DNA from 3 places in the Streptomyces sp. NPDC101178 genome. Region 2 is predicted to be linked to each of the others. Evidence: riboswitches for the same ligand, from Rfam matches in the RefSeq annotation. Region 2 holds a riboswitch; each other region holds the start of a gene.
What was found. Region 2 has a riboswitch for thiamine pyrophosphate ahead of thiO (glycine oxidase ThiO). Riboswitches for the same ligand answer to the same signal wherever they lie in the genome.
Positions count from the first base shown of each region.

Region 1 (7,370 bases), on a different contig from region 2:
GTACGCGGCCACCGAACCGCCCATCACGACGCTCTCGCTGAAGCCCCGGCGCATCGGCACGGCCGTCGTCCAGCTCCTCATCGACGCCATCGAAGGCGTGGAGCACGACGGGCCGGTGGAGCAGGTGATACCGACGGAGCTCATCGTCCGGACCTCCTCGCAACGCCGTCCGCCGCGCACCACGGTCAGTGCGCCCCGCTCTCCGAGCAGGGACTGATCGTCTCTTGAGCAGGGACTGATCGTCTTTTTTCGGACCAATCGGCCGGTGAACCGTACGTGCGCCCGGATTCACCACCCCTGGTGCGTCACACAGATCGATCCGCATTCCTATGATGGGCGCACGACACCGCGGACCCCCTCTACCAGGCAGGGCCCGTCAGGTGTACGGCGGCGCGACGGTGGTGGAGGGGTCGATGACTCAGGGGGCCGGTCAGGAACCCGTGGTGCGGACGGCGACGTTGCGTGACTTCAGAGTTCCGCCGTACGCGCAGACACCCGTACCACCGGCGGCGCCCGGCGCGGCGCCGCACCCGTCCGTGCCCCCGCACGCGCCGGCGCCGACCGAGCCGCACGCCTCCGTGCCTCCGCACGCCCCCGCACCGCCCCACCTGCCGCATCCGGGCAACGCCGCCGTCGGCGACGAGCCGCCGGAGGGGTACACCCCCACCGAGCGCGACCTCCCCGTCATCAACCGTGGCGACACCGTCAAGATGGAGACCGTCCCCGAGCCCCGCCCCGTCACCGGGGAAGGGCTAGGCCCGCTCTTCGTCGTCGGCGACGTCCACGGCTACCTCGACGAGCTGGTGGCCGCCCTGGCCGCACAGGGCCTCATCGACGCCGACGGCAACTGGGCCGCGGGCAACGCCCGGCTCTGGTTCCTGGGCGATTTCACCGACCGGGGACCCGACGGCATCGGCGTCATCGACCTCGTCATGCGGCTCTCCGCAGAGGCGGCGGCGGCCGGCGGCTACTGCAAGGCCCTGATGGGCAATCACGAGCTGCTGCTGATCGGCGCCAAGCGGTTCTCCGACACTCCCGTCAACTCCGGTGCGGGCACCGCCACCTTCCAGGCCGCCTGGCTGCTCAACGGCGGCCAGAAGAGCGACATGGACCGCCTCCAGGACGTGCACCTGCAGTGGATGTCCCGGCTCGACGCGGTCGTCGAGGAGGACGGACATCTGCTGATGCACTCCGACACGACGGCCTACCTCGACTACGGCACCACCATCGACGCCGTCAACGACACCATCACCGACATCCTCACGCGCAACGACGCCGACGAGTGCTGGGACCTCTTCCGCAAGCTCACCAAGCGGTTCGCCTTCCGCGACGAGGGCGGCGCCGAAGCGGTGCGCGAGCTGCTGACGACGTACGGCGGACAGCGCGTCGTCCACGGTCACAGCCCGATCCCGTATCTCCTGGGCGAAGTCGGCACGGAGGACGGCGAGGACGGTTCGGGGCCGGTGGTGAACGGCCCGCACGTCTACGCGGACGGGCTCGCCATCGCCATGGACGGCGGAGTGACCATGGCCGGAAAGCTCCTGGTCGTCCAACTCCCCCTGCATGACTGAGCTCTGACCGGGAAGACGCTCCTGGACAGGACCGCGCCGATCATCGGGCCTATTTCCGGAAACACCCTGTCACCGCGCGCCGTGAGCGCTCTACCATCGGCTCATCAGTAGCAGGCTCTCCTCCGTTTCCGCCCGACCGCCCGGCCAACGCGGGCTGCCGGGCCCGACGGAGCATCGGGGGATGCAGATGACAAGCGCTCCGCACCTGCAAGCCGAGGACGGTCCCGAGTACGCCCGGATCCTCGGCGACGCGCTGCGTCACGCCCACGAACGCCCGGACCTGGAAGGCGTCGGCGACCGGCTCAACACCGAGCAGCTGCGCACGATGGCGCTCAACGCCACGGCGCTGATCACCGCGGCAGCGGCCACCGAGTACGAGCACTACGTGAAGGCCCGGGCCGAGCTGCGCGCGGCCAGCGCGGCCGTACCGGAGGGCGAGCCGTACGGAGACACATCCTCGGCCACCGGGCCGGGCGCCGGCATAGGAGCGGTCCTCACGGTCCTGACGCCGCTCCTCGCGGGCGCCGCCGCCGTGATCTTCCTGCTCGTCGGCTATCTGATGAGGGCCCTCAGCCCGTCCGTCGGCTTCGGCACCACCATGATCGCGGCCGGGTGGTTCTTCGCGGCCCTCGCCGCCGCGGCCATCCTGGTCGCCGCCGTGGGGCTGCTCGTCACGGCCCTGCGCAACGGTTCGACCTCGCTCGCCGCCGAGGACGAGGAGGACGAACTGCCGGAAGAGGTCGCCCGGGCCCGGGAGGCCTGGCGCCACGCGCTGCTGGAGCGCGGCATCCTGCCGTTCCTGCGGGACGCCCTGGCCGACCCGACCGCGGGCCCCGCCGCACGGACCCCGCACCGCTCACCGAACCGGATCCCGAAGGTCGGCTACAGCAGGCCGGACTTCTCCGGTCCGGAGGACGGCCCGTCGGCCGGCCCCCGGCCGACCTTCACGAGCCCCGACTTCACCAGCCCGGACTTCGGCGGACCGGACCACCGGCCGGAGTAGGACCCGCGGGTCACGGGAAACGCCACAGGCCGGGGCGGCGAGTGCCGCGCCCGGCCTGTGCGACGCTCCGGCAGGGCCGGAGCGGTGGATCAGACAGCCTGCGGAGCCAGCTTCGGGTTGGCGCCGTGCTGGTTCTGCTCCGGCTTGCCCTCCGAGGCGAGGAAGACCAGCAGGATGATGCCGCCGACCAGCGGAACGGCCGCGATCAGGAACCACCAGCCGGAGCGGCCGGTGTCGTGCAGGCGGCGCACCAGCACGGCGAGCGACGGGACGATCGTCGCGAGGGCGTAGATGAAGTACGGGAGCATCGTGTCGATCGCCAGGCCGAGGCCGTACAGGACGGCCGCGACGATCAGGTGGACGAGCGTGAACATCCAGTACTCCTTGCGGCGCGCGCGCCCGCTGAAGCCTGCGTAGTTCTTGAGTACGGCCAGGTACCAATTCACTGTGTTCCCTCCCCAGGCCCCCGTGCGAGGGCCACCAAATTTCAGCCAAGCAAGCCGGAAAGTAAGCCACAGATAAGGAACGGGTCAAGCCCAGTTGACGCAGCTGCGAAACGTACATCCACCTGCCACACGACTGTGTCCATACTGTCGCTTAACACGTGCCGTAATCAGGCCAGATGGTGACCAAAGCAGCAAGTAGCCCATAGGTGAAGAGCCTTGGCGTCACGTCACCGGTCACCCGGCCGTACGCAAGCCGTCCCCGACGCCGGACGGGGCGTCGGGGACGGAGAGGCGGACCGCGGTCCCAGGGTGTGTCCTAGTCGGCGATCGGCAGGTAGACCCGGTTGCCGGCGGCCGCGAACTCCTTCGACTTCTCGGCCATGCCCTCCTCGATCTCCTCCTGCGAACCGCCGTGCTGACGCCGGATGTCCTGGGAGATCTTCATCGAGCAGAACTTCGGCCCGCACATCGAGCAGAAGTGCGCCGTCTTCGCCGGCTCGGCGGGCAGCGTCTCGTCGTGGAACTCCCGGGCCGTGTCCGGGTCGAGGGCCAGGTTGAACTGGTCCTCCCACCGGAACTCGAACCGCGCGTCGGAGAGCGCGTCGTCCCACTCCTGCGCGCCCGGGTGGCCCTTGGCGAGGTCGGCCGCGTGGGCGGCGATCTTGTAGGTGATGACGCCGGTCTTCACGTCGTCCCGGTTCGGCAGGCCCAGGTGCTCCTTGGGCGTGACGTAACAGAGCATCGCGGTGCCCCACCAGGCGATCATCGCGGCGCCGATGCCCGAGGTGATGTGGTCGTAGGCGGGCGCGACATCCGTGGTCAGCGGGCCGAGCGTGTAGAACGGCGCCTCCTCGCAGATCTCCTGCTGGAGGTCGATGTTCTCCTTGATCTTGTGCATCGGGACGTGCCCGGGGCCCTCGATCATCGTCTGCACGCCGTGCCGCTTGGCGATGGTGTTCAGCTCACCCAGCGTGCGCAGCTCGGCGAACTGCGCCTCGTCGTTGGCGTCCGCGATCGACCCGGGGCGCAGTCCGTCACCGAGGGAGTAGGTGACGTCGTATGTCGCGAGGATCTCGCAGAGCTCTTCGAAGTGCTCGTAGAGGAACGACTCCTTGTGGTGCGCCAGGCACCAGGCCGCCATGATCGAGCCGCCGCGCGAGACGATGCCGGTCTTACGGCGGGCCGTCAGCGGGACGTACGGCAGGCGCACTCCGGCGTGCACCGTCATGTAGTCCACGCCCTGCTCGGCCTGTTCGATGACGGTGTCCTTGTAGATCTCCCACGTCAGCTCCTCGGCTCGGCCGTCCACCTTCTCCAACGCCTGGTAGAGCGGCACCGTTCCGATCGGTACGGGGGAGTTGCGCAGCACCCACTCGCGGGTGGTGTGGATGTTGCGGCCGGTGGACAGGTCCATGACCGTGTCGGCGCCCCACCTGGTCGCCCAGGTCATCTTGTCCACCTCCTCCTCGATGGAGGAGGTGACGGCCGAGTTGCCGATGTTGGCGTTGACCTTCACCAGGAACCGCTTGCCGATGATCATCGGCTCGGTCTCCGGGTGGTTGACGTTGGCCGGCAGCACCGCCCGGCCCGCCGCGATCTCCTCGCGTACGGTCTCGGCCCCGACGTTCTCCCGGATCGCGACGTACTCCATCTCCGGCGTGATCTCCCCGCGCCGGGCGTACGCGAGCTGGGTGACGGGCCGTCCGTCGCGGCTGCGGCGCGGCTGGCGCGGACGGCCGGGGAAGACCGCGTCCAGGTTGCGCAGTCCGCCGCGTGGCGAGGTGTGCTTGAGACCGTCGTCCTCGGGGCGGACCGGGCGGCCCGCGTACTCCTCGGTGTCGCCGCGGGCGATGATCCAGTTCTCCCGCAGGGGCGCGAGGCCCCGGCGGACGTCGGTGTCGATCCCGGGATCGGTGTACGGCCCCGACGTGTCGTACAGCGTCACGTCCTTGCCGTTGGTGAGGTGCACCTGCCGGACCGGCACCCGGAGGTCCGGGCGCGAACCCTGGACGTACCCCTTGTGCCAGCCGATGGACTTCCCGCCCTCGCCGTTCGGAGCGCCGTCCGGCGTCCCGTCGTTCTGTTTCGAGGCAGGCGTGCGTGCGTCCGCTGTGGTCATGAGACCTACTCCCTACGCCGGCATTACCCGGTAACAGGTTCGGCGGTCGGCGCAGCGTGTCCCGTACGGATCTACGGCGGTCAGCGCCCTCTCAGCCCGGTGCTCCGAGCTCCCGCGTGTGCAAAGGTGCCTCCACGCTAGCGTCCTTTCCGGCGAGCTGACCAGAGGGCCCTCCTGTTCTTGCGATGATCGCCCCGTGACCTCCCCCCAAAGCGACCCCGCACCCCAGCCGCCGCCCCAGGGCCACAGCCACGGCCACACGCACAGCCACGGACCCGCCGCACCGGTCTCCAAGCACCTGCGCAAGGTCATCGCCGCCGTCCTGATCCCGTTCGCCACGGCGGTCGTCGTCGGCCTGATCGCGTTCTGGCCCGGCGGCGTCCCCGACCACGAGCGCACCGGCGTCGGATTCGACCGGCAGACCCAGGACGGCAAGGTCGTCCAGGTCGTCAAGGTCGACTGCGCCGACGTCAACGCCGCACAGGTCCCGCCGACCGGTGACACCTCCACGCCCTCGGGCCGCGAGGCGGTCGCCGGGCAGGAGGGGGAGTGCGCGAAGGCGACCGTCGAGGTGACCAGCGGCGACGACAAGGGCCGCAGGTTCGTCGAGGTGGTCCAGCCGGACGCCCCGCGTCAACTGCGCGAGGGCCAGGGCGTGGTGGTGGCGTACGCCCCCGACGCGCCGCCCGACCTCCAGTACAGCGTGACCGATGTGAACCGGAAGATCCCCATGACGCTGCTGGCCGCGATCTTCGCGCTGGCGGTGGTCGCGGTGGGCCGGCTGCGCGGGGTGATGGCGCTGGTGGCGCTGGCCGTCTCGTTCGCCGTACTGACCCTGTTCATCCTGCCGGCGATCCTCCAGGGCTCGAATCCGCTGGTGGTGGCGGTGATCGGGGCCAGCGCCATCATGCTGGCGGCGCTCTACATGTGCCACGGGGTGACGGCCCGGACCTCCGTCGCCGTCGTCGGCACGCTGATCTCCCTGCTGCTGATCGGCCTGCTCGGGTCCCTTTTCATCGGCTGGGCGGACCTGAGCGGCAACACCGACGACAACACCGGCCTCATCCACGGCCTCTACCCGGACATCGACATGAGCGGTCTGCTGCTGGCCGGTGTCATCATCGGATCGCTCGGTGTGCTCGACGATGTGACGGTCACCCAGACCTCCGCCGTCTGGGAACTGCACCAGGCGGACCCGCGGATGGGTTGGCGCGGGCTGTACCGGGCAGGTATCCGGATCGGACGGGACCACATCGCCTCGGTCGTGAACACCCTGGTGCTGGCGTACGCGGGCGCGGCGCTGCCGCTGCTGCTGCTCTTCTCCATCGCCCAGAGCAGCGTGGGCACGGTGGCCAACAGCGAGCTGGTCGCCGAGGAGATCGTCCGGACGCTGGTCGGCTCGATCGGTCTGGTCGCCTCGGTGCCGGTGACGACGGTGCTCGCCGCGCTGGTGGTCTCCGCGGACCGCCCGGGCGCCTCCCTCTCCTCGTCGACGGCCGCCGCCCCCGCACGGACCGGCAGGGGCCGCCGCCGTAAGGCGTGAGAAACATGAGGCGGGGAGGTACGTGCGGTGCGGCTCAGCCGGCGTTCTGCTCCTCCGCGAGGATGCGGCCGAGCGCCTCCTCCAGGTTCCCGTCGAAGTCACCCAGCGTGTGCTCCTGGCCGAGGGGCACCAGCTTGTCGGTTCTGTCGAGGAAGGCGACGAGCGGTGCCGTACCGGCCCGGAACAACGCGCGGTCCGCGCCGACCTGAAGGCGGATGTGCACATCGCCGAGGCCCTCGGGTTCGGTCGGCCCGATGTGCACATCACCGTCGCCGCTCGGGCTGTTGAGCCCGTCCAGCAGCAGCTCACGGCCGAACGCCCAGGTCACCGGGGCATCGCCGGGCAGATGGAACGTCATCCGGATGGCATAGGGATCAGCCACCTCGTACCGGAGCTCCACCGGAATACGGAACGAGAGCTCCTCGGAGACGAGGAAGCTCATCATGACCTCTGCTTGAACCGACTCGCGCATCGCTCAACCCCGCAGTAGATGAAACTGGCCAGGAATGATCCCCTATGGCCCTATTGACGCCATCGTGGTGCACGCGATAGCAGATCACAAGGAGTGATTTTTCAGATACTGATAGAGAACACGAACGAACGCAAGAGGCTCGCCACTTCGCCACGTAGCTGTTCGACTGCGGGCAGCAACCGTTCTTCACGGTCCAGGGGTACGGAAATGGCCATC
Region 1 is NZ_JBIWOZ010000003.1:206,394-213,763, forward strand. It holds gene ACIRR8_RS09415 (LacI family DNA-binding transcriptional regulator) at 1-217, shown strand, start outside; gene ACIRR8_RS09420 (metallophosphoesterase) at 414-1,571, shown strand; gene ACIRR8_RS09425 (hypothetical protein) at 1,753-2,574, shown strand; gene ACIRR8_RS09430 (DUF805 domain-containing protein) at 2,664-3,020, opposite strand; gene thiC (phosphomethylpyrimidine synthase ThiC) at 3,337-5,139, opposite strand; TPP riboswitch at 5,132-5,265, opposite strand; gene ACIRR8_RS09440 (YibE/F family protein) at 5,336-6,682, shown strand; gene ACIRR8_RS09445 (SsgA family sporulation/cell division regulator) at 6,717-7,154, opposite strand; gene ACIRR8_RS09450 (IclR family transcriptional regulator) at 7,256-7,370, opposite strand, start outside.
Region 1: it holds a riboswitch for thiamine pyrophosphate, as region 2 does, so the genes downstream of both, thiC (phosphomethylpyrimidine synthase ThiC) here and thiO (glycine oxidase ThiO) in region 2, are expected to answer to the same signal.

Region 2 (7,370 bases):
CGATCTGCTGGGTCGCGCGCACGGTCCCGGCCCGGGTGGAGCCGCCGGCCCCGTAGGTCACCGAGACGAAGCTCGGGCGCACCGCCTCGATCCGGCGCAGCGCGTTCCAGAGGTTGCGCTCGCCCTTCTCGGTCTTGGGCGCCCAGAACTCGAAGGAGTACGAGGTCTTGCCGGTCGCGAGAAGGTCACGCACCGTGCGTGCGTGATCCGTCCTGGTGGAAGGTGTCCCAAGGGCCATACGGCGAGGTTAACCAGGGGGTGGACACTCCCCCAACCAGAGCGGGCGAGATTGTCTCGTTTTGCCGGTTTGCCGTCCACCCCTTGGGATGAAGGCGCCCCTGGAGAGCCCGTAAGACCTGCTCAGAGGGTGTGCGCCCGGACCCGCTCCGCCAGGTCGGCGGTGGCGGCCGCCGGGTCGCCCGCCTCGGTGATCGCCCGGACGACGACGATGCGGCGGGCACCGGCCTCCAGCACCTGGTCCAGGTTGCCCGCGTCGATCCCGCCGATCGCGAACCAGGGGCGCGGCTGGGCCAGGGAGGCGGCGTACCGCACGAGGTCCAGGCCGGGGGCGTGGCGGCCGGGCTTGGTGGGGGTGGGCCAGCAGGGGCCGGTGCAGAAGTAGTCCACGCCGTCCTGGGCGACGGCGGCGTCGACCTCGGACCGGGCGTGCGTGGAGCGGCCGATCACCTTCTCCTGGCCGATGATCGCGCGGGCCGCGCCCACCGGCAGATCGCCCTGGCCGAGGTGGAGGACGTCGGCGCCGACGGCGTGGGCGACATCGGCCCGGTCGTTGACGGCGAGAAGCTTGCCGTGGCGGCGGCAGGCGTCGGCGAAGACCGCGAGGTGCTCCAACTCCTCGGCGGCCTCCATGCCCTTGTCACGGAGCTGGACGATGTCGACACCGCTGGAGAGCACGGCGTCCAGGAAGGCCGGGAGGTCGCCCTGGCGCTTGCGGGCGTCCGTGCAGAGGTAGAGCCGGGCGTCGGACAGCCGCTCGCGAGGCGTGGGCATGGTGGAGTTCCCCCGTGGTCGTGGCGGAGCACGGGCCGCGCACCACGCGGGGCCCGTACACCGCTTCCTGTCGTGTCGGTCAGACGGCGAGCGCCTGGGCTCGGCGCTTCACCTCCGTACCGCGATTCTCGCTCAGCGCCTGTGCGGGGGTGCCGGGCAGGGTCGGGTCGGGAGTGAAGAGCCACTCCAGCATCTCTTCGTCGGAGTAGCCGTCGTCCCTCAGGAGGGTCAGGGTGCCGGAGAGGCCCTTGACCACCTTGTCGCCGTCGATGAAGGCGGCAGGCACCTGGAGCGTCCGGTTCTCACCACGGCGTACGGCGATGAGCTGGCCTTCCTTGACCAGCTGCCGTACACGCGTCACCTCGACATCGAGCTTCTCCGCGATGTCGGGCAGGTGGAGCCAGGCGGGGACGAGTGCATCGGTCTTTGCGTCAATCTCGGTCACAGGGACAAGCGTGCCATCCAGGACTGACAGCCGGTAGCCGGGCCGACCGTACGGGGGTCGGACCCGGCGGTTCAGAGTGCGGTGGACTTCAGCGGTACGGCGGGGTCGGCGACCCGGTCCGGGTCGAGGACGGCCCCGGATTCGATGAGCTTGCGGCCCTGGGCGAGGTCGCGCGGGCGGCCCACCGCGAGGACGGCGACCAGGGCGCCGGCCTTCAGCCAGCAGACCGACCAGGTGGCCTCGGTGCCGTCGCCGCGCCACACCAGGGTGTCGGCGTGGGCGTGGTGGCCGGCGTACTGCACGAAGCGGCCGAACTGTTCGGACCAGAAGTACGGGACGGGGTCGTGGACCGGCAGCGGGTCGCCGCTCCCGGCGGCGAGGATCGCGGCGGCGGCGGTGCGCGGGCCCTGGAGGGCGTTGTCCCAGTGGTGGATGAGCAGGCGTTCGCCGTAGCGGGCGGAGGGGAAGGAGGCGCAGTCGCCGACGGCGTACACATCGGGCAGGGAGGTGCGCAGCGCGCTGTCGGCGGTGACCGAGCCGTCCGGGCCGCGTTCGATCCCGGAGCCGGCGAGCCAGCCGGTGGCGGGGCGGGCGCCGATGCCGACGACGACGGCTCCGGCGGGCAGTACGCGGCCGTCCGCGAGGACCACCCTGCCGGGCTCGACGCGCTCGACCCGGGCGTCGGTGAGGAGTGCGGCGCCGCTCTCCGCGTACCAGTCGGCCATCGGGGCCGCGACTTCGGCGGGCAGGGTTCCGGCCAGCGGGCGGGCGGCGGCCTCGACCACGGTGACCGCGCAGCCGGCGGCGCGGGCGGCGGTGGCGAACTCGGCGCCGATCCACCCGGCCCCGACGACCACCACGTCGTGCTGCTCCTCAAGGACGGGACGCAGCCGGGCGGCGTCGTCCAGGGTGCGCAGCAGATGGACGCCGGGGACGCCCTCGGTGCCGGGCAGGGCGATGGGCTCCGCGCCGGTCGCCAGGACCAGGACGTCGTAGGGGACGGGGCCGTCGGCGGTGTCCAGGACGTGGTCGGCGGCGCGGAGGGCGGTGACGCCCAGGCCGAGGCGGAGCGTGATCTCCAGGGCCTCGAAGTCGACGTCGAAGGCGGAGTCCTCGGCCTTGCCGAGCAGCACCGCCTTGGACAGCGGCGGCCGGTCGTAGGGCTGGTGGGGTTCGGCGCCGATCAGGGTGACGGTGCCGGCGAAGCCGGCTTCCCGCAGGGCGACGGCGGTCTGCACGCCCGCCATGCCCGCCCCGACGACCACGACGTTCCGTGTCGGCCGCCCGGCCACGTGCTCTTCCGTCTGCTCGCTCACGTGTACCACTCTATTCAGCTGACGCGGCGTCAATGGGTGACTTCTTCCACCACGCTCGTTCCGCTGCCTTCCTGTGACTCCCATTCCCAGCGCTCCTCCAGCCGCACCCGGCCGTCCGGGAGGTCGGTGACGGTGGAGAGGCAGTGTCCGGAAGAGGTCGTTCCGTCCTGCTTGAGCTGGACGTAGCGGAAGTCGAGCCGATCCGCCTCGCGGGTGCCGACGAGATGGCCGCGGACCACGTCACCGCCCGCGTACTCGGCCCAGATCGCGCCGTCCCGCTCGTGGTAGGTGAAGCGGGTACGGGTGCCGACCTGGCCCGGGGCCTGGTCGGCGACGGGTGAGAGGACGAGTCCTTCGAGCGAACGGGCCACGGTGGCTGCTCCCTTGCCGGTCGGAAGGCGGGTGGGTAGGGCCTGTCGTCAAACTGCCGTCGCCGCCCGGCAGGCGGCAGTTTGACGACAGGCCCTAGGCTGGCCAACGTAGAACACTCGCGGGAGCCCGGGCGCACCGGGCTGAGAGGGAGGCTGGAGCGCCTCCGACCGTACGAACCTGATCCGGGTCATGCCGGCGAAGGGAGGGGCTGGACACCCATGCGCGTCTCGGGGAAGACCTCCGGAAGCCCGGGGGAGAGAACAGGATCCGATGTCCTCGTCATCGGGGGCGGCATCATCGGCCTGGTCACCGCGTGGCGGGCGGCCCAGCGCGGGCTGGCCGTCACCGTGGCCGATCCCGGTCCGGGCGGCGGGGCCGCCCAGGTCGCGGCGGGCATGCTGGCCGCCGTCACCGAACTGCACTACGGCGAGGAGATGCTCCTCGGCCTCAACCTGGCCTCCGCCGCCCGCTATCCGGAGTTCGTCGCGGAGCTGGAGGCGGCGAGCGGCCGGGAGACCGGTTTCCGGACCTGCGGGACGCTCGCCGTGGCGCTGGACTCCGACGACCGGGCGCACCTGCGGGAACTGCACGCCCTCCAGGAGCGCTCGGGTCTGGAGTCGGTCTGGCTGAGCGGCCGCGAGTGCCGCCGGCTGGAGCCGATGCTCGCGCCGGGGGTCCGGGGCGGGCTGCGGGTGGACGGTGACCACCAGGTGGATCCGCGCCGGCTGGCCGCGGCGCTGCTGGCCGCCTGCGAGCGGGCCGGAGTGGTGTTCCGCAGGGCCTCCGCCGAGCGGCTCACCGTCGCCGGAGGCCGGGCCACCGGAGCCTCGCTCGATGACGGTACGGAGGTCGGGGCCGACCAGGTCGTCCTGGCGGCGGGCAGCCTCAGCGGGCGGCTCGCGGGCGTGCCCGAGGAGGTCCTGCCGCCGGTCCGCCCGGTCAAGGGCCAGGTCCTGCGGCTCACCGTGCCACCGGCGTACGCCCCTTTCCTCAGCCGGACCGTCCGTGCCGTGGTCCGGGGCGGCCACCTCTACCTCGTACCGCGCGAGAACGGCGAACTGGTCGTCGGCGCCACCAGCGAGGAGATGGGCTGGGACACCACGGTCACCGCCGGCGGGGTCTACGAGCTGCTGCGCGACGCCCATGAGCTGGTGCCCGGCATCACCGAACTGCCGCTCACCGAGACCCGCGCCGGCCTGCGTCCCGCATCGCCCGACAACGCCCCGCTGCTCGGCCCGACCGCCGTGCCCGGTCTCCTCCTCGCCACCGGCCACCACCGCAACGGCGTCCTGCTGACGCCCGTCACCGGCGACGCGATGGCCGAAGCGCTGACCACCGGCGAGCTGCCCGAGGTGGCCCGCCCCTTCGCGCCGGGCCGGTTCACGTCCGCCGCCGCCACCCCCGTACTCCAGGAGCAGTCCGCATGACCCCACAGGTATCCGTCTCGGTCAACGGCGAGCCGCGCACGCTCGACGAGGGCACCGCACTGGACCGGCTCGTCGCCACCCTGACCGCCGCGCCCTCCGGGGTCGCCGCCGCCGTCAACGAGAGCGTCGTGCCACGCGGCCGGTGGGCCGCCACCACGCTCGGCGAGGGCGACCGCGTCGAGGTCCTGACCGCCGTCCAGGGAGGCTGACCGTGTCCGACGACGTCTTCACCCTGGGACCGGCCGCCTTCGGCTCCCGGCTGATCATGGGCACCGGCGGGGCGCCGAGCCTGGAGGTGCTGGAGCGGTCGCTGATCGCCTCCGGGACCGAGCTGACCACCGTCGCCATGCGGCGGCTCGACCCGACCGTGCAGGGCTCGGTGCTCTCCGTGCTGGAGCGGCTCTCCATCCAGGTGCTGCCGAACACGGCGGGCTGCTTCACCGCCGGTGAGGCGGTGCTGACCGCGCGGCTGGCCCGGGAGGCGCTCGGCACCGACTGGGTCAAGCTGGAGGTGGTGGCCGACGAGAGGACGCTGCTGCCGGACCCGATCGAGCTGCTGGACGCGGCGGAGATCCTGGTAGACGACGGGTTCACCGTGCTGCCGTACACCAACGACGACCCGGTCCTGGCCCGGAAGCTGGAGGACGTCGGGTGCGCGGCGATCATGCCGCTCGGCTCCCCCATCGGCTCCGGGCTAGGCATCCGCAACCCGCACAACTTCGAGCTGATCGTGGAGCGGGCCGGGGTGCCGGTGATCCTGGACGCGGGGGCCGGGACGGCGTCGGACGCGGCCCTGGCGATGGAGCTGGGGTGCGCGGCGGTGATGCTCGCCTCGGCGGTGACCCGGGCGCAGGAGCCGGAGCTGATGGCGGGTGCGATGCGTCACGCGGTGGAGGGCGGGCGCCTGGCCTTCCGGGCGGGCCGGATCCCCCGCCGCCACTTCGCCGAGGCGTCCTCGCCGGTGGACGGGCGGGCGGCGCTGGATCCGGAGCGGCCGGCGTTCTGAGCGCAGGTGGGCGCAGGTGCGTGGTCGGGAGCGCTGCCCCCGAGCCCTCGCGCCTCAAACGCCGGAGGGGTTGAATTGCCTCCCGACCTGGGGCGCGGCCCTGTCACGGATCGGCTGCAGAACGGGCTCGGGAGCGCCCCGGCCCGTCCGGGCTGTCGGTGGCGGCTCGTAGACTCTCGGGGTGGACACGACCCTCCAGGATCCTCTCGTCGGGCAGCTGCTCGACGGCCGGTATCGCATTGAGGCGCGCATCGCGGTCGGCGGGATGGCCACGGTCTACCGGGCCGTGGACACCCGCCTGGACCGGGTGCTCGCCCTCAAGGTGATGCATCCGGCGCTCGCCGTCGACGTCGCCTTCGTCGAGCGGTTCATCCGCGAGGCCAAGTCGGTGGCGCGGCTCGCGCACCCCAACGTCGTCGCGGTCTTCGACCAGGGCGCAGAAGGTGCGTACGTCTATCTCGCGATGGAGTACGTGGCGGGCTGCACCCTGCGCGACGTCCTGCGTGAGCGCGGCGCCCTCCAGCCCCGGGCCGCGCTGGACATCCTGGAGCCGGTCCTCGCCGCGCTCGGCGCCGCGCACCGGGCCGGGTTCGTGCACCGCGACATGAAGCCGGAGAACGTCCTGATAGGCGACGACGGCCGGGTGAAGGTCGCCGACTTCGGGCTGGTCAGAGCGGTCGGCACGGCCACCGACACCACCGGTTCGCTGCTGGGTACGGTCTCGTATCTGGCGCCGGAGCAGATCGAGCACGGCACCGCCGACACCCGCAGTGATGTGTACGCCTGCGGTGTGGTGCTCTACGAGATGCTGACCGGTGCCAAGCCGCACACCGGCGAGAACGCCGCCCAGGTCATCTACCAGCACCTCAACAACGACGTCCCGGCCCCGTCCGCCATGGTGCCGGGGCTGCCGGTGGCGCTGGACAGCCTGGTGGCGAGCGCGACCGCCCGCAATCCCGAGGTGCGCCCGTACGACGCGGTGCTGCTGCTGGCCGAGGCCCGGGAGGCCCGTGCCGGGCTGACCGAGGCGGAGCTGGACGCCGTACCGCCGCAGGCGCTCTCGGACACGCACGACGGCGCACAGGACCGTACGAGCGTGATCCCGCGGGCCCTTCCGGCGGACGGGCCCGGGGACGGCGTGTACCGCACCAGCCGTCTGGAGATGCCGCCGCCGGTCGCACCGCCCCGGCGCAGGGCTGCCCGGCGCGGTCCGTTCGGCGGCCCGCACCGCAAGCTGATCACGATCATCACCGCCGTCCTGCTGACGCTCGGCGTCGGCATGGGCGTCTGGTACATCAACTCCGGCCAGTTCACCCAGGTCCCCTCGCTGCTCGGCCAGACCCAGAAGGCGGCGGAGCAGCGGCTCTCGGACGAGGGGCTCGGGCTGGAGGGCGTGGAGCGGGTCTTCAGCGACACCGTGGAGCGGGGTTCGGTGGTCGGCAGCGACCCGGCCTCCGGCGACCGGATCCGGGGCAACGGCTCGGTGAAGCTGGTCGTCTCGCGCGGCCCGGAGATCGTCCGGGTGCCCGATGTGGCGGGCTCCTCCCTCGCGGACGCCAAGCGCTCGCTGAAGAAGGTGGGCCTGGTCCCCGGCATGGTGACCAGGGAGTTCAGCGAGGAGGTGGAGCGCGGCGAGGTGATCCGTACGGAGCCCCGCGCGGGCACCGACCGCAACCCGGACACCGCCGTGGCCCTGGTCGTCAGCAAGGGCAGCCCGATCGACGTGCCGGACGTCACCGGCCTCTCCGTCCAGGACGCCACCGCGGAGCTGGAAGGAGAGGGGCTGAAGGTGG
Region 2 is NZ_JBIWOZ010000012.1:103,927-111,296, forward strand. It holds gene metF (methylenetetrahydrofolate reductase [NAD(P)H]) at 1-238, opposite strand, end outside; gene thiE (thiamine phosphate synthase) at 361-1,011, opposite strand; gene ACIRR8_RS28870 (Rv2175c family DNA-binding protein) at 1,091-1,456, opposite strand; gene ACIRR8_RS28875 (NAD(P)/FAD-dependent oxidoreductase) at 1,528-2,772, opposite strand; gene ACIRR8_RS28880 (hypothetical protein) at 2,802-3,143, opposite strand; TPP riboswitch at 3,253-3,365, shown strand; gene thiO (glycine oxidase ThiO) at 3,363-4,571, shown strand; gene thiS (sulfur carrier protein ThiS) at 4,568-4,780, shown strand; gene ACIRR8_RS28895 (thiazole synthase) at 4,783-5,577, shown strand; gene pknB (Stk1 family PASTA domain-containing Ser/Thr kinase) at 5,759-7,370, shown strand, end outside.

Region 3 (7,370 bases), on a different contig from region 2:
GCGCACGTCGGCGGCCCCCTGTTCCGTGACGAGATGCCGCAGGAGCCCATGTCCACCCCGCTGCCGTCCCCGCCGCAGAAGAAGCGTGCGGGGCGTGATCTGCGCGCCGCCATAGGGGTCGGCGTGGGGCTCGGCGCCGTCATCGTCGCCTCGCTGTTCATCGTGAAGGCCGTCTTCGTCGGTGTCGTCGCCGTCGCCGTCGTCGTCGGCCTCTGGGAGCTCACCTCCCGGCTCCAGGAGCAGAAGGGCATCAAGGCGCCCCTGATCCCGCTGGCCGTCGGCGGGGCCGCGATGGTCGTCGCCGGCTACGCGCGCGGTGCGGAGGGCGCCTGGGTCGCCATGGCGCTGACGGCCCTGGCGGTGCTGGTCTGGCGGATGACCGAGCCGCCGGAGGGGTATCTCAAGGACGTCACGGCGGGCGTCTTCGCCGCGTTCTACGTCCCGTTCCTGGCCACCTTCGTCGCCATGATGCTGACGGCGGACGACGGGCACTGGCGGGTCCTGGTCTTCCTCGTCCTCACGGTCGTCAGCGACACCGGGGCGTACGCGGTCGGCTGGCGCTACGGCACCCACAAGCTCGCCCCCCGCATCAGCCCAGGCAAGACCCGCGAGGGCCTGCTCGGCGCCGTCTCCTTCGCGATGGTGGCCGGTGCGCTGTGCATGGAGTTCCTCATCGACGGCGGCGCCTGGTGGCAGGGCCTGCTCCTCGGCCTCGCGGTCGCCGTCAGCGCCACCCTCGGCGACCTGGGTGAGTCCATGATCAAGCGGGACCTCGGGATCAAGGACATGGGCACCCTGCTCCCCGGCCACGGCGGCATCATGGACCGGCTGGACTCGCTGCTGCCGACCGCGCCGGTGGTCTGGCTGCTGCTGGTGCTGTTCGTCGGCTCCGGCTGAGCGTCCCTTCAGGGCCGCGCACCACGTCTCACCTGCACGTTCCACGAGTGAGGGTCCGTCGTCCACAGGGCGGCGGGCCCTCACCCGTCTGTCTGCGACACTGGATGAACCATGCCTAAGCCCGGAGAACTCACTTTCGTCGCGCCCCGCGGAGCCAAGAAGCCGCCGCGGCATCTCGCCGACCTCACGCCCGCCGAGCGCAAGGAAGCGGTCGCCGCGACCGGCGAGAAGCCGTTCCGCGCCCAGCAGCTCTCGCAGCACTACTTCGCGCGGTACGCGCACGACCCGGAGCAGTGGACCAACATCCCCGCCGGGTCCCGGGAGAAGCTCGCCGAGGCGCTGTTCCCCGACCTGATGTCCGTGGTGCGGCACATCAGCTGCGACGACGACACCACCCGCAAGACGCTGTGGAAGCTGCACGACGGGACGCTCGTCGAGTCCGTCCTGATGCGCTACCCGGAGCGCGTCACCATGTGCATCTCCTCGCAGGCGGGCTGCGGGATGAACTGCCCGTTCTGCGCCACCGGGCAGGCCGGTCTCGACCGCAACCTGTCGACCGCCGAGATCGTGCACCAGATCGTCGACGGCATGCGCGCCCTGCGCGACGGCGAGGTGCCCGGTGGTCCGGCCCGGCTCTCCAACATCGTCTTCATGGGCATGGGCGAGCCGCTCGCCAACTACAACCGGGTCGTCGGCGCCATCCGCCGGCTCACCGACCCCGAGCCGGACGGCCTCGGCCTCTCCCAGCGCGGGATCACCGTCTCGACGGTCGGGCTCGTCCCGGCCATGCTGCGCTTCTCCGACGAGGGGTTCAAGTGCCGCCTCGCCGTCTCACTGCACGCCCCGGACGACGAGCTGCGCGACACCCTCGTCCCGGTCAACACCCGGTGGAACGTACGCGAGGTGCTCGACGCCGCCTGGGAGTACGCGGAGAAGTCCGGCCGCCGCATCTCCATCGAGTACGCCCTGATCCGGGACATCAACGACCAGGCCTGGCGCGGCGACCTGCTCGGCCGGCTGCTCAAGGGCAAGCGGGTGCACGTCAACCTGATCCCGCTGAACCCCACGCCCGGCTCCAAGTGGACCGCCTCGCGGCCCGAGGACGAGAAGGCGTTCGTCGAGGCCATCGCGGCCCACGGCGTGCCCGTCACCGTCCGGGACACCCGCGGCCAGGAGATCGACGGGGCCTGCGGACAGCTGGCGGCCTCCGAGCGCTGATCACACGGCGGCTTCCGAGCGCCGATCACACAGCGGCCTCAGGCGACCGGCCGGAACCGCCGGTGTAGCCTGAGCGCGAAATCAACTTCATATTCCGACAGGGGAGCGCCACAGCGCTGAGAGTGCGGCACCAAGGACAGGTTGGCCGCAGACCCTCTGAACCTCGCCCGGGTCATTCCAGGTAGGAAGTTCGGACCTTACTCAAGCTGTTGCGCCCTGCCCGCTTCCGGTTACGTCTGTCACGTCTCCGGAGGGCGGGCGGGGCCGCGTCTCTTCCTGGTCACCTCCAGGAGGAATCACATGAACACCACCAAGAAGTACGCCGCAGCCGCGCTCGCCGCGGCGCTCGGCGTCACCGTCCTCGCGGGCTGCGGCGACTCCGGCGACGACACCTCGGCGGGCTCCGGCGCGTCGAAGGGCAGCGGCTCCAAGACCGTCACCCTGGTCACCCACGACTCCTTCAACGCCTCGGAAGACGTGCTGAAGCAGTTCACCAAGGAGAGCGGCTACACCGTCGAGCTCCTCAAGAGCGGCGACGCCGGTGCCGCCCTCAACCAGGAGATCCTCACCAAGGGCTCCCCGCGCGGCGACGTGTTCTTCGGCGTCGACAACACCCTGCTCTCCCGAGCCCTCGACAACGGCCTCTTCACCGCGTACGAGGCCAAGGGCCTGGACCGGGTCGCGAAGGGCACCGAGCAGGACGACCAGCACCGCGTCACGCCCGTCGACACCGGTGACATCTGCGTCAACTACGACAAGAAGTACTTCGCCGGCAAGAAGCTCGCGCCGCCGCAGACCTTCGAGGACCTGCTCAAGCCCGCGTACAAGAACCTCCTCGTCACCGAGAACGCGGCCGGCTCCTCGCCCGGCCTCGGCTTCCTCCTCGGCACCATCGCCTCCCAGGGCGAGGACGGCTACCAGGACTACTGGAAGAAGCTGAAGGCCAACGGCGTCAAGGTCGTCGACGGCTGGGAGCAGGCCTACAACGAGGAGTTCTCGGGCTCCGCGGGCGGCAAGAAGGCCAAGGCGGACCGGCCGCTCGTCGTCAGTTACGCCTCCAGCCCGCCCGTCGAGGTCCTCTACGCAGACCCGCAGCCCAAGGAGGCCCCCACCGGCGTCTCCACCGGGACCTGCTTCCGGCAGACCGAGTACGCCGGGCTGCTGAAGGGCGCGAAGAACGAGGCGGGCGGCAAGGCGCTGCTCGACTTCCTGATCAGCAAGACGTTCCAGGAGGACGTGCCGCTGAACATGTTCGTCAACCCGGTCGTCACCGACGCGAAGCTGCCGGAGATCTTCACCGAGTTCGGTGAGACCGTCGACAAGCCGGCCACGGTGGCCCCGGACAAGATCGCCGCCAACCGTGAGCAGTGGGTCCAGGCGTGGCACTCGATCGCCGTGAAGTAGACGGCCCCACCAAGGCCGACGAAGCCGCCGAGCCCGCCGCCGGGTCCAAGGGTGGGACCGGCGGCGGGCGGCGCGGAGCGGCGGTGCGGCTCGGCCTGATGGCCGTGCCCGTCGCGTTCTTCGCCGTCTTCTTCGCCTACCCCGTCTCCGCGATCGTCGGACGCGGGCTGAAGGCGGACGGTGTCTGGCAGTTCGGGCGGATCGGCGAGGTGCTGTCCCGCCCGGACATCCTCGACGTCCTCTGGTTCACCACCTGGCAGGCGCTCGCCTCCACCGCGCTCACCCTGCTGGTCGCGCTGCCCGGCGCGTACGTCTTCGCGCGCTTCGACTTCCCCGGAAAGCAGGTGCTGCGCGCGGTCGTCACCGTGCCGTTCGTGCTGCCCACGGTCGTCGTCGGCACCGCGTTCCTGGCGCTGCTCGGGCGCGGCGGGCTCCTGGACGAGCTGTGGGGTCTGCGGCTCGACACCACGGTGTGGGCGATTCTGCTCGCGCACGTCTTCTTCAACTACGCCGTCGTCGTGCGGACGGTCGGCGGCCTCTGGTCGCAGCTCGACCCGCGTCAGGAGGAGGCTGCCCGGGTCCTCGGCGCCGGACGGTTCGCCGCCTGGCGCCGGGTGACGCTGCCCGCGCTCGGTCCGGCGGTGGCGGCGGCCGCGCTGATGGTCTTCCTCTTCACGTTCACCTCGTTCGGTGTCGTGCAGATCCTCGGCGGCCCCGCCTACTCCACCCTGGAGGTGGAGGTCTACCGCCAGACCGCCCAGCTCCTCGACCTGCCGACGGCCGCCGTGCTGACCATGGTCCAGTTCGTGGCGGTCGGCGGGATCCTCGCCGTGCACGCCGTGACCGTACGCCGCCGGGAACGGGCGCTGAAGCTCGTCGACCCGGCCCAGACCTCCCGCCGGCCGCACGGCGCCGGACAGTGGGCGCTGCTCGGCGGGGTGCTGCTCACCGCGCTGCTGCTGATCCTGCTGCCGCTCGGCGTGCTGGTGGAGCGGTCGTTCGACGGGCCGCAGGGGTACGGCCTCGGCTACTACGAGGCACTCCAGACGGCCGACGGCAGCGGCTCGACCTTCCTCGTACCGCCGCTGGAGGCCGTCGGCAACTCCCTCCGGTACGCGTTCGTCGCCACCTTCATCGCCCTGGTCGTCGGAGGTCTCGCGGCGGCCGCCCTGACCCGCCGGGCGGGACGGCTCGTACGCGGCTTCGACGCGCTGCTCATGCTGCCGCTCGGGGTCTCCGCCGTCACCGTCGGCTTCGGCTTCCTCATCACCCTCGACCAACCGCCGCTGGACCTGAGGACCTCCTGGATCCTGGTCCCGCTGGCCCAGGCGCTGGTGGGCGTCCCCTTCGTCGTACGCACCATGCTTCCCGTCCTCCGCGCGGTGGACGACCGGCTGCGCGAGGCCGCCGCCGTGCTGGGGGCCTCGCCGCTGCGGGCCTGGCGCGAGGTCGATCTGCCCTTGGTGCGGCGGGCGGTGCTGGTCGCGGCGGGCTTCGCGTTCGCCGTGTCGCTCGGCGAGTTCGGCGCCACCGTCTTCATCGCCCGGCCCGACAACCCGACCCTGCCGGTCGCCGTGGCCCGGCTGCTGGGCCGGTCCGGTGAACTCAACTACGGGCAGGCGATGGCCCTCAGCACGATCCTGATGCTGGTGTGCGCAGTGTCGCTGCTGCTCCTCGAACGCATCCGTACCGACCGATCCGGGGAGTTCTGACCACCATGCTGAGCTTGCAGGCAGCCACCGTACGGTTCGGGAAGCGGGCCGCGCTCGACGCGGTCGACCTGGAGGTCGCCGAGCACCGCATCGTCTGCGTGCTCGGCCCCAGCGGCAGCGGCAAGTCCACCCTGCTCCGGGCCGTTGCCGGGCTCCAGCCGATGGACGGCGGCCGGGTGCTGCTGGCCGGGCAGGACCAGGCGGGCGTCCCGGTGCACCGGCGCGGCCTCGGCCTGATGTTCCAGGACCACCAGCTCTTTCCGCACCGTGACGTCGGCGCCAACGTCGCCTTCGGGCTGCGGATGCACGGCACCGGCCGAGCGGAGTCCGAGCGCCGGGTCCGTGAACTCCTGGAGCTGGTCGGCCTTCCCGGCGCCGAACGCCGTGCCGTCGCCGCCCTCTCCGGCGGCGAGCAGCAGCGCGTCGCCCTGGCCCGGGCGCTGGCCCCGCGCCCCAAGCTCCTGATGCTGGACGAACCCCTCGGCCAGCTCGACCGCAGCCTGCGCGAACGGCTCGTCATCGAACTGCGCACCCTGTTCCAGGAGTTGGGCACGACCGTGCTGGCCGTCACCCACGACCAGGGTGAGGCGTTCGCACTCGCCGACCGGGTCGTCGTGATGCGGGACGGCCGGATCGCCCAGGAGGGCAGCCCGCTGGACGTCTGGCAGCGCCCCGCCTCCGCGTTCGTCGCCCGCTTCCTCGGCTTCGACAACGTGACCCCGGCGACGGTGACCGGCCGGGCTGCCGCGACCGCCTGGGGCAAGGTGCCGGTCCCGGAGGGCTCGCCCCAGGGCGAGGTGGACCTGCTGGTCCGCCCGGCCGGGGTGCTGGTCGGCGCCCAGGAGGACGGGCTGCGCTGCACGGTCGGCGTCCGCACCTTCCGCGGGAACCACGTGACCGTGCGGCTGACCCCGGAGAACGCCCCGGTGCTGGAGGCCGAGTGCGCCCTGCGGGACACCCCGGACGAGGGTGCGGTGGTGGGTGTGCGGTTCGACGCGGCGGAGACGGTGGTGCTGGCGGGGGAGTGACAGGGCCTTCACGAGCCGCGCCCACCGGTGAGCCGCCCGTCCCTGAGCTCCGCCCCCCCCGGCCTACCCAGCCAGCGGCAGCGCCGCCAGTTCCGCGATCACCCAGGTCAGCGGGGCGAACAGGGCCAGCAGCGCGGCGGCCCGTAGCGCGGTCGCGGAGCGCAGGGTGGAGGCCGGGGCGCCCATCCGCAGCAGCGCCTCGGCGGTGTGGGCGCGGGCCTGCTTCGCCTCCAGGGCCGAGGTCAGCAGCGTCGCCACCGTGCAGCCGAGGACCAGCACCGCACCGAGCGCGGTGAGCGGGCCGTAAGGGCGCTCGTCGCCTCCGTACAGCGCCGAGGCGGCGATCACCGCGGCGACCACCGCGCAGACGATGCCGAGCGGGCGGCCGATCCGGCGCGCCTCGTCCATCAGGACCCGGCCCGCCAGCAGACGTACGGCACCGGGACGCACCGCCTGGAGCGCCTTCCCGCACAGGTAGGTCAGCCCCGGCCCCGCCATGGCCAGGCCGGCCGCGGCCAGCGTCCAGCCGGCCAGTACCGCCACCGGAGTGGCGTCGAACCGGCCCGGCAGCGGGAACGCGCTCCCCGACCCGTCCCGGGACGCGTACGCCTCGACCGCCAGCCCGGCGGCCACCAGCGCCACCCCCCACGGCAGCCCGCTCGGCACAGGTGCGGGCTCCGGCAGCTCCTCGGAGCCGAAGGTGGCCCGGGCAGGGTCGGGCCGGGAACGCAAGGCCAGCGCGCTCGCCGTCGCCGACAGCACCGGTACGAGGGCGAGCAGCATCAACGCGGCGGCCAGCGGCAGCGGGGTGCCCGCGCCGAGGAACTCGGCCGCGCCGCCGTCGAACGGCATCCCGGTCAGATCGCCCCGCAGATGCAGGAAGAAGAGCAGCGCCACCATCGAGCCGAGCGTCGTGGAGACGGCCGTCGAGACCGCGGCCAGCACCGAGAGCCGCACCGGACCGAGGCCCAGTGAGGAGAGACCGGGGCGGGGCCGGGTGCTCGGATCCGTGCGGGCCACCGCCACGGCGAACATCACGGTGGCGGCGAGCGGGACGAAGCACCACAGCAGCCGCAGCACCGAACCGGCGGAGGCGGGATGCGCCGAGGCG
Region 3 is NZ_JBIWOZ010000002.1:93,644-101,013, reverse strand. It holds gene ACIRR8_RS04560 (phosphatidate cytidylyltransferase) at 1-897, shown strand, start outside; gene rlmN (23S rRNA (adenine(2503)-C(2))-methyltransferase RlmN) at 1,009-2,115, shown strand; TPP riboswitch at 2,205-2,321, shown strand; gene ACIRR8_RS04550 (thiamine ABC transporter substrate binding subunit) at 2,416-3,519, shown strand; gene ACIRR8_RS04545 (ABC transporter permease) at 3,618-5,231, shown strand; gene ACIRR8_RS04540 (ABC transporter ATP-binding protein) at 5,237-6,259, shown strand; gene ACIRR8_RS04535 (hypothetical protein) at 6,323-7,370, opposite strand, start outside.
Region 3: it holds a riboswitch for thiamine pyrophosphate, as region 2 does, so the genes downstream of both, ACIRR8_RS04550 (thiamine ABC transporter substrate binding subunit) here and thiO (glycine oxidase ThiO) in region 2, are expected to answer to the same signal.